Regions from separate parts of the Streptomyces sp. NPDC033966 genome, predicted to be linked through region 3. Evidence: riboswitches for the same ligand, from Rfam matches in the RefSeq annotation. Region 3 holds a riboswitch; each other region holds the start of a gene.
The links. Region 3 has a riboswitch for cobalamin ahead of ACZ518_RS01420 (energy-coupling factor ABC transporter permease). Riboswitches for the same ligand answer to the same signal wherever they lie in the genome.

Region 1 (2,188 bases), on a different contig from region 3:
CGGCACCGGTCGCGGTGCCCGTCCCCGTGAACCGCTGCCCCTCGGTGTCGAGCAGGTGCGCGGCCGGCGCGGGGGAGTCCTCGTACGGCACCGTCCCGGTGTTCTCCAGCCGCAGCTCCACCGCCACCAGCCGGTCCGGTCCGGCGCTGCCCGCGGGGTCGACGACCCGGGTCAGGGTCACGTCGAGCCGCTCCCCGGCCCGGTCCCCGTCGAGCGAAACGGTCTCCCCGGACCCGTCGGGCCCGGCACCGACGAGCAGCAGCACGAGGAGGGGCCCCAGCAGGCGCCCCGGACGGTGGCGCACGACGCCTCCCAGGCTCGGCGGTCCACCCCCTCCCCGCCCACGATCCTCCGCCCGCCCCGCTCCCGCCACCGGCGACGCGGAAAATGGATTGGATCTTCCGGCCGCTTCATGGCAGGGTGTGACCCACCGAAGGGGTATAGCTCAGCTGGTCAGAGCGCTGGTCTCCAAAACCAGATGTCGTAGGTTCGAATCCTGCTACCCCTGCCAAGCCTGAACGGGCATTTCTTGTCGAAAGGACCCCGGGAGACCTCTCCCGGGGTCCTTTTTGTCGTCTGGTGGGGACAGGGTGGGGACAGGATCCTGGAACGGCTCGCCCACCCCGGTGAGAAGGCCCCCGAACCATCCGGGTGGCCCGCCACCCCTCCGCCGCCCCTTCCGGGGGTGAAGATCGCGTCTGGCAGACTTGGCCTGGTTGTCCCGGCGGTGCAGGACAGGAAACCGGTGTGATTCCGGTGCGGTCCCGCCACTGTGACCGGCCGCCGCGTGCGCGCGACGGCCGGGAGTCAGACACTGACGCACCGCCTCTTCACTTCGACCGGGGACGAGGATCCCCCGGAGAGGCCTCACCATGTCGCGTGTCCGCGCCGCCGTGCGCTCCTTCCTGCCCTTCGCCCTCGTCGTGCCGCTCGCCGCCTGCGGCGGGCCGCCCGGGGCCGAGCGGTCCGCCGCCGGGGCGCAGACCGCGCCCGGGTTCCCGTACACCGTCACCAACTGCGGTGTCAGCAGCACCTACCAGGCGCCGCCCGAGCGCGCCGTCACCATGAACCAGCACGCCACCGAGATCATGCTCGCCCTCGGGCTCCAGGACCGGATGGCCGGCACCGCCTACCTCGACGACTCCGTGCTGCCCGCCTACCGGCCCGCCTACGACAGGATCAAGGTGCTGGCGAAGGAGTACCCCTCGAAGGAGGTGCTCCTCGGCGCCAACCCCGATTTCGTCTACGGCGGTTACGCCAGTGCCTTCGACAAGGGGCAGGGGCGGGACCGCGAGGGGCTGGCCAAGGCCGGCATCGGCTCCCGGCTGAGCGTGGAGTACTGCACCGAGGGCCCGGTCGGGCTCGAACAGCTGAAGACCGAGATCACCGAGGTCGCCCGGACCTTCGGCGTGCCCGAACGCGGTGAGGCCCTCGTCCGGGAGGAACAGCGGCGCGTCGACGCCGTCAGCGCGCGGGTGAAGGACCGGGCCCGGCCGTCCGTCTTCGTCTACGACTCCGGCGAGGCCTCCGCCTTCACCTCGGGAGGCAACGGCATCGGCAACGAGATCGTCTCCCTCGCCGGGGGCGCGAACGTGTTCGCCGACCTCAAGGACACCTTCGGCGACGTGCCGTGGGAGAAGGTCATCGAACGCGGACCCGAGGTCGTCCTCATCTACGACTACGGCGGCACCACCGTGGAGGCCAAGAAGCAGCGCCTGTTGAACGACCCGGCGCTCGCGCAGGTTCCCGCGGTGAAGAACCGGCGGTTCGCCGTGCTGCCGCTCTCCTCCGCCGTGCTCGGCGTGCGCGTCGCCGACGCCGTCGAGTCCCTGGGCCGCCAGCTGCACCCCGACGCCCCGTGAGGCGCGGACTCGCGCTCGTGCTGCTCGCCGCCGCGCTCACCGCCTCGGCGGTGGCGGGGCTGGCCCTGGGACCCGTACGGATCCCACCCGGCCAGGTCGTCGACATCGTCCTCGGCGGCCCCGGCGCCCGCGGGGCCTTCGCCTCCATCGTGTGGGACGTGAGGATGCCGCGGGTACTGCTCGGGGCGGTCGTCGGGGCCGGACTGGCCGTGGCCGGCGTCGTCCTCCAGGCCCTCGTGCGCAACCCGCTCGCCGACCCCTTCCTGCTCGGCGCCTCCTCCGGGGCCTCGGCGGGGGCGGTGCTGGTCATCGTGTTCGGTGCGGGC
Region 2 (2,188 bases), 230 kb from region 3:
CGCGGCGCCCTTGCGGCGGCCGCCCTGGTTCACGGCGGCGACGGAGGCGTCGAGGGTCTTCAGGAACGGCACGATGCCGTTGGAGTGGCCGTTGGTGCCGCGGATCAGCGAACCGCGGGCGCGGATGCGGGAGTAGGAGAGGCCGATGCCGCCGGCGTGCTTGGACAGGCGCGCCACCTGGTGGTAGCGGTCGTAGATCGAGTCCAGCTCGTCCAGCGGGGAGTCCAGCAGGTAGCAGGAGGACATCTGCGGGTGGCGCGTACCCGAGTTGAACAGGGTCGGCGACGACGGCAGGTAGTCGAGCCGGCTCATCAGGCCGTACAGCGAGGCGACTTCCTCGACGGCCTGGACGCTCTCGTCCTCGGCGAGGCCGCAGGCCACGCGCAGCATGAAGTACTGCGGGGTCTCGATCACCTGGCGGGTGATCGGGTGGCGCAGCAGGTAGCGGCTGTGCAGGGTGCGCAGGCCGAAGAAGCCGAAGCGGTCGTCCGCGCCCTCGGCGAGCGCGTGCTCGACCAGCGCGTTCAGACGGGCGGCGTGGGCGGCGACGAACTCGGCGGTGCGGTCGGCGATCAGGCCCTCGCGGTGGCCGACGACGACGGACTCGGCGAAGGACGTCGCGCCCTGCCCGGCGGCCTCGTCGGCCACGGCCAGCGTGAGCAGGCGGGCGGCGAGGCGGGAGTAGGCGGGGTCCTCGGAGATCAGGCCCGCCGCGGCCTCGGTGGCCAGCCCGCGCAGCTCGGCCTCGTCGGCGGAGGCGCTGCGGCCGCGCAGGGCGGCGGCGGCGATCCGGCCGGGGTCGGTGTCGGGGAGGTCGGCGGTCAGCTCGGTGAGAGTACGCAGCAGCGCGGCCCCCGGGCCTTCGGTGGTGTCGCCAGAAACGGACTCGGCGCGCGGTGCGGAAGGCGCGATGGTCACGGCGGGAGCTCTCCCTCGCTCGGCCCGGTCATCGGCGGGTGGGGCGCGGGGAGGCGCATGCGGGCGCGACGGGATCGCGTACACACCGCATGGCGTCCACCGGCCCAACCGCGAGGCCCGGACGTGTCGGCACCCGGTTCGGTCGATCCGGGCGCACTGTCGGCAGGTCCTCGGACTTTTCATACCGTTGCGGGACAGTTCCGGATTCGCACCGGATTCCCCTGCGGCGACAGCGAGGATGAGCATACATGTGGTGGGCCGGGTCTGTGTGACCCCCTAGATGTTGTGTCGCCCGCGACTCCGCGTCCCTCTGGCGTACCTCTCCGCTATCGTCGGAGACAGCACCGTCGAGGAAGGCGAGCGAGGCATGACCCTCATGACCGACCATCCCCACATGACGACCGAAGCGTTCGAGCACCTGGCACGGATAGCGGCCCGCGAGGAGGAGGGGCTGCGGCTGGAATTCATCGGTGGGGTGCTGAGGAGCAAGGCGATGCCGGACGGGGACCATGGGCGGATCATCGTGTGGCTGTCCCGGATCTGTATCCAGCACCGCCCAGGGTTCTGGCTGCACGCGGGGCAGGGGATCAAGGCCGAACAGTACCGGGGCGGGCGCGCCATTCCGGATGGAATCCTGGCGCATGAGGACGCGTTCGTCGGGCAGGGCGACTGGGTGGATCCGGGCCCGATCCTGATGGCCGTCGAGGTGACCTCGTGGGACTCCGACACCGAACGGCGCGACCGGGTCGAGAAGCCGCGCGCGTATGCCGAGACCGGCATCCCCGTCTACCTGCTCATCGACCGGCTCAAGTGCCAGGTTCTCGTCCACAGTGACCCGGACGGCACATGCTACGAGACCGTACGCACCGTTCCCTTCGGTAAGGAAGTCACGCTCCCCGACCCCGTCGGCATCACCCTCCAGACCGAGCCCCTCAAGGACTGGGTGCGCTGACCCCGGCTGCGCCGAAGGGCCCCGCCGGAGGTCCGGCGGGGCCCTTCTGGCTCCTCAGCAGCAGCGGAAGCCCTCGCGCGGGTCCGCCTCGCGGGCGTCGGTGCGGGCCCGCTCGAAGGCGCGCCGGGTCAGGACCTCGGCGTCCGGGTCGTGCGAGCGGGCGTGCGCCACGTAGCGGTCGTACGCGGCCTCGCCGGAGAACTCCCGTACGTAGAACCGGGCCTTCGCCAGCGCCCCGCGCACCCCGCTCACGCGACCGGCTCCTTGGCCTTGCCCCCGCTCCCGTCGAGGCCGGCGGCCGCGAGCTCGGCCTTCTCC
Region 3 (2,188 bases):
GCCGCCACGTCGATCGGCAGCACCGGCTACGACTCCGGGGTCGGGCGGGCCGGCTCGGCCTCGGCCTCGGCCTCGGCCCGCGCGAGGGCCTGCGCCGCGCCCTGGCGGCGGCCCTTGCGGACGCCGAAGTAGTAGGCGAGCACGCCCGCCCCGAGTGCCGCCTGGAGGGCGAACAGCGCGGACTCGACCTCGCCCGACGGGGGCTCGTACAGCGGGGAGAACCAGGGCTCGTAGTCCGGCTTCAGCTCGGTGATGGCCGCCTCGGCCTGAGCGTCGGAGCCGGTGAACGGCTCCTCCTTGCCGTCGCCGAGCCCCAGCGCGAGCGGGATGACGGCCAGCGCCGCCACCAGGAGCAGCAGCAGGGTGTTGATCTTCGCGTTCCTGCTCATCAGAGCGCCGCCTCCTGCTTCGCCTGCTTGCCGCCGGTCAGCTTCGCGACCCCGAGCCGGACCAGGTCGGACTTGCTGGACTGCATCAGCAGCCGCATCACGAGCACCGTCAGCAGGCCCTCGCTGATCGCGAGCGGGATCTGGGTGACGGCGAAGATGCCCGCGAACTTCTCCAGGGAGCCCGGGAAGCCGCTCGCCGGGTCGGGGAAGGCCAGCGCCAGCTGGACGGAGGTCACGCAGTAGGTGACCAGGTCGGCGAAGAACGCGCCGGCGAAGACGGTCACCATCAGCGGCACGCCGGACTTCCGCAGCAGCCGGTAGACCCCGTAGCCGGCCCAGGGCCCGGCGATGGCCATCGAGAAGACGTTGGCGCCCAGCGTGGTGAGCCCGCCGTGGGCCAGCAGCAGCGCCTGGAAGAGGAGGGTGATCGTGCCGAGCACCGCCATGATCGGCGGCCGGAAGAGGATGGCCCCGAGCCCCGTCCCCGTCGGGTGCGAACAACTGCCCGTCACGGAAGGGATCTTCAGGGCGGACAGGACGAACGTGAACGCGCCGGACGCCCCGAGCAGCAGCGTGCTCTCCGGGTTCGCCTTCACCTCGCGGGTCAGCGCGCGGACCCCGTGGACGACGAAGGGGGCGGACGCGGCGCCCCAGGCGACCGCGTGCAAAGGGGGTAGGAACCCCTCGGCTATATGCATGGGTTGGGAGACCTCTCCAGCACCTCGTGGATGGACGACGCGCCCCGGCCGGTCTCCTGGCTCACGGGTACTGATGCCCTGGCTCCGCCTTCCCGGGACCGTGCGGTCTCCCGCGCGGGCCCAGTGGCTTCCCGCGGTGGGGGCACCTCCCGGACGGAGTCTGGGGGAGAGTGGAGCCGGACTTCCCGATCACAGTGGCGAGGGCCGCACCGGTCTTCCACCGGTTTCCCGAACACCAAGGCCAGACGACCCTAGTCGCCCGCACGGACCGTCACAACCCGGACCGATCCGGCCACCCCGGCCGCCACCCGGCCGCCGCCCCGCGGCACACCCCGGACGGGCCAGGCCCGCTGGCCCGCCCGCCGGGCGCCCGGCACGGTGGAGGACATGGCAGCCGACCAGAGCCCCCGCTACGAGGACCTCTCCGCCGTCTTCGTCAACTGCACCCTCAAACGCTCTCCCGAGACCAGCAACACCGAGGGCCTGATCGCGAAGAGCCGGGCCGTCATGGAGTCGGCGGGCGCCCGCACCTCGCTGATCCGCGCCGTCGACCACGACATCGCCACCGGCGTCTGGCCGGACATGACCGACCACGGCTGGGAGAGCGACCAGTGGCCGGTCCTCTACAGCCAGATCATGGACGCCGACATCCTGGTGCTGTGCGGCCCGATCTGGCTCGGCGACAACAGCTCCGTCATGAAGCAGGTCATCGAGCGGCTCTACGCCTGCTCCTCGCTGCTGAACGAGCAGGGCCAGTACGCCTACTACGGGCGCGTCGGCGGAGCGCTGATCACGGGGAACGAGGACGGCGTCAAGCACTGCGCCATGAACATCCTCTACAGCCTCCAGCACCTCGGCTACGCCGTCCCGCCCCAGGCCGACGCGGGCTGGATCGGCGAGGCCGGCCCCGGCCCCTCCTACCTGGACCCGGGCTCGGGCGGTCCCGAGAACGACTTCACCAACCGGAACACCACGTTCATGTCGTGGAACCTGATGCACCTGGCGGCGCTCCTCAAGCGCGCCGGCGGCATGCCGGCCCACGGCAACCAGCGATCCCTGTGGGACGCCGGCTGCCGCTTCGACTTCCCCAACCCCGAACAC
Region 4 (2,188 bases), on a different contig from region 3:
ACGGGTACGGCAACGGAGATGGCCATGCAGCGTTCGCCCGCCGAGCCGTAGCCGGCGCCGATCAGCGCGTCGACGGCCTGGCCGAGGTCGGCGTCGGGCATCACGATCATGTGGTTCTTCGCGCCGCCGAAGCACTGGGCCCGCTTGCCGTGGGCAGCCGCGGTCGCGTAGATGTGCGCGGCGATCGGGGTGGAGCCCACGAAGCCCAGGGCCTGGACGCGGGGGTCTTCGAGGAGGGTGTCGACGGCCTCCTTGCCGCCGTTGACCACGTTGAGGACGCCCGGCGGGAGCCCGGCCTCCAAGAACAGCTCCGCCAGACGGAGCGGAACCGACGGGTCGCGCTCGGACGGCTTCAGGATGAATGCGTTTCCGCAGGCCAGCGCGGGTGCGGCCTGCCAGAGGGGAATCATGGCGGGGAAGTTGAACGGAGTGATGCCGGCGACGGCGCCCAGCGGACTGCGCAGCGAGTGCACGTCGATCCCGGTGCCGGCGTTGTCGGTGAACTCGCCCTTGAGCAGGTGCGGGATCCCGGCGGCGAACTCGACGACCTCCAGGCCGCGTTGGAGGTCCCCGTGGGCGTCGGCGACGGTCTTGCCGTGCTCGGCGGACAGCAGCCGGGCCAGGCTCTCGCGCTCGCCCTCGACGAGCTGGAGGAAGCGCAGCAGCACGCGGGCGCGGCGCTGCGGGTTCCACTGGCCCCAGTCGACCTGCGCCTCCACGGCGTCGGCGATCGCCGCCTCGGTGTCGGCGCGCCCTGCCAGGGGGACCCTGGCCTGCACGGCGCCGGTGTTGGGGTCGTACACGTCGGCGAAGAGCCCGGAAACGCCGGGAGTGTGCTTTCCGCCGATGAAATGGGTGAGCTCGCGGACCATGGATGCCTGCTCTCGTCAGGTTGGATCCGGGGATGGCACGGCACACCGGCGGACGGCACCCGGATGGGGGTGCGCCGCTGCGGAATGCCGTGAGAACTACGAGCGTGCGGTGGTGTGCGCGCGCTCCGCCGGATCACCAGGGCCGTGGGTACAAACCGGTGCCATGCGTGTCTGCTCCATCCTCGTGGACAACACGGAACATCCGCGGCCGGTATCCTGACTCCCGGATCCCCGCGTGCCGCCCGCCTTCCCGACAGACCTCGTCAGTGGCGTGTGGATGGCAGCACACTCCCCGGTCACAGTGGCGGGACCGTGCCGGTTTTGCACCGGCTTCCCTGCACCGCGGACCTTGTGCCACGAACATATAGTTGGACGTCCTAGTAAGTCCAGAGCCGCTGGCCGCGTGCCTACAGTCGATACATGCGCATCGTTTCCCTGCTCCCGGCGGCCACGGACATCGTGGCGGACCTCGGACTCGCCGCCGACCTGGTCGGACGCACCCACGAATGCGACTGGCCGCCCGCGGCGGTCGCCTCGGTACCCGTCGTCACCCGTGCCGAATTCGCCGCGGACGGACTCAGCAGCCGGGAGATCTCCGAGGCGGTCGGCGGAGCTGCCCACTCCGGCTCCTCGCTCTACACCCTGGACACGGCGGCGCTCGCCGCGCTCGCGCCGGAGGTCCTGCTCACCCAGGACCTGTGCGACGTCTGCGCGGTGTCCTACGAAAGCGTCTCCCGGGCCGTGCGCGTCATGGACGCCGGACCCCGTGTGCTGAGCCTGGAGCCGAAAACCCTCGACGACGTCCTGGACTGCCTGGTCACCGTCGGGCAACTGCTCGGGGTGCGGGAGCATGCCGAGCGGCGGCGCACCGAGCTGCGCGGCCGGCTCGACACGGTCCGCCGGCTCACTCAGGGCCGGGCCCGGCCCCGGGTGGTCGCCATCGAATGGCTCGACCCGCTGTGGCCCGCCGGCCACTGGGTGCCGGAACAGATCGCCTGCGCGGGCGGGGAACCGCTGCTGGCCGCACCCGGTGAGCACACCAAGCCGATGACGTGGGAGGCGGTACGCGCAGCCCGCCCGGACGTCATCCTGGTACTGCCGTGCGGCTTCCCGCCCGAACGGACCCTGCGCGAGCGGGACCTGCTGACCGCCCTGCCGGGCTGGGACGAGCTGCCGGCTGTGCGGGCGGGGGAGGTGTGGGTGCTGGACGGGCCCGCGTATTTCAACCGGCCGGGACCGCGCGTGGTCCGCGGCGCCGAGGTGCTGGCCCACGTCCTGCACGGAGTGCGGGCAGGAGATCCGGTGACCGCGGGAGA

Region 1: linked by a shared signal. The riboswitch ahead of ACZ518_RS07715 (ABC transporter substrate-binding protein) and the one ahead of ACZ518_RS01420 (energy-coupling factor ABC transporter permease) in region 3 are both predicted to bind cobalamin.
Region 2: linked by a shared signal. The riboswitch ahead of ACZ518_RS02425 (ribonucleoside-diphosphate reductase subunit alpha) and the one ahead of ACZ518_RS01420 (energy-coupling factor ABC transporter permease) in region 3 are both predicted to bind cobalamin.
Region 4: linked by a shared signal. The riboswitch ahead of ACZ518_RS25905 (CoA-acylating methylmalonate-semialdehyde dehydrogenase) and the one ahead of ACZ518_RS01420 (energy-coupling factor ABC transporter permease) in region 3 are both predicted to bind cobalamin.

The regions. Positions count from the first base shown of each region.
Region 1 is NZ_JBVIRQ010000002.1:495,178-497,365, reverse strand. It holds gene ACZ518_RS07725 (DUF4352 domain-containing protein) at 1-304, opposite strand, end outside; tRNA gene ACZ518_RS07720 (tRNA-Trp) at 435-511, shown strand; cobalamin riboswitch at 700-837, shown strand; gene ACZ518_RS07715 (ABC transporter substrate-binding protein) at 873-1,862, shown strand; gene ACZ518_RS07710 (FecCD family ABC transporter permease) at 1,859-2,188, shown strand, end outside.
Region 2 is NZ_JBVIRQ010000001.1:526,882-529,069, reverse strand. It holds gene ACZ518_RS02425 (ribonucleoside-diphosphate reductase subunit alpha) at 1-918, opposite strand, end outside; adenosylcobalamin-variant (AdoCbl-variant) riboswitch at 1,075-1,151, opposite strand; gene ACZ518_RS02420 (Uma2 family endonuclease) at 1,286-1,870, shown strand; gene ACZ518_RS02415 (YbdD/YjiX family protein) at 1,925-2,122, opposite strand; gene ACZ518_RS02410 (carbon starvation CstA family protein) at 2,119-2,188, opposite strand, start outside.
Region 3 is NZ_JBVIRQ010000001.1:298,185-300,372, reverse strand. It holds gene cbiQ (cobalt ECF transporter T component CbiQ) at 1-23, opposite strand, end outside; gene ACZ518_RS01425 (energy-coupling factor ABC transporter substrate-binding protein) at 27-389, opposite strand; gene ACZ518_RS01420 (energy-coupling factor ABC transporter permease) at 389-1,087, opposite strand; cobalamin riboswitch at 1,117-1,342, opposite strand; gene ACZ518_RS01415 (flavodoxin family protein) at 1,475-2,188, shown strand, end outside.
Region 4 is NZ_JBVIRQ010000009.1:305,163-307,350, forward strand. It holds gene ACZ518_RS25905 (CoA-acylating methylmalonate-semialdehyde dehydrogenase) at 1-872, opposite strand, end outside; cobalamin riboswitch at 1,062-1,232, opposite strand; gene ACZ518_RS25910 (ABC transporter substrate-binding protein) at 1,293-2,188, shown strand, end outside.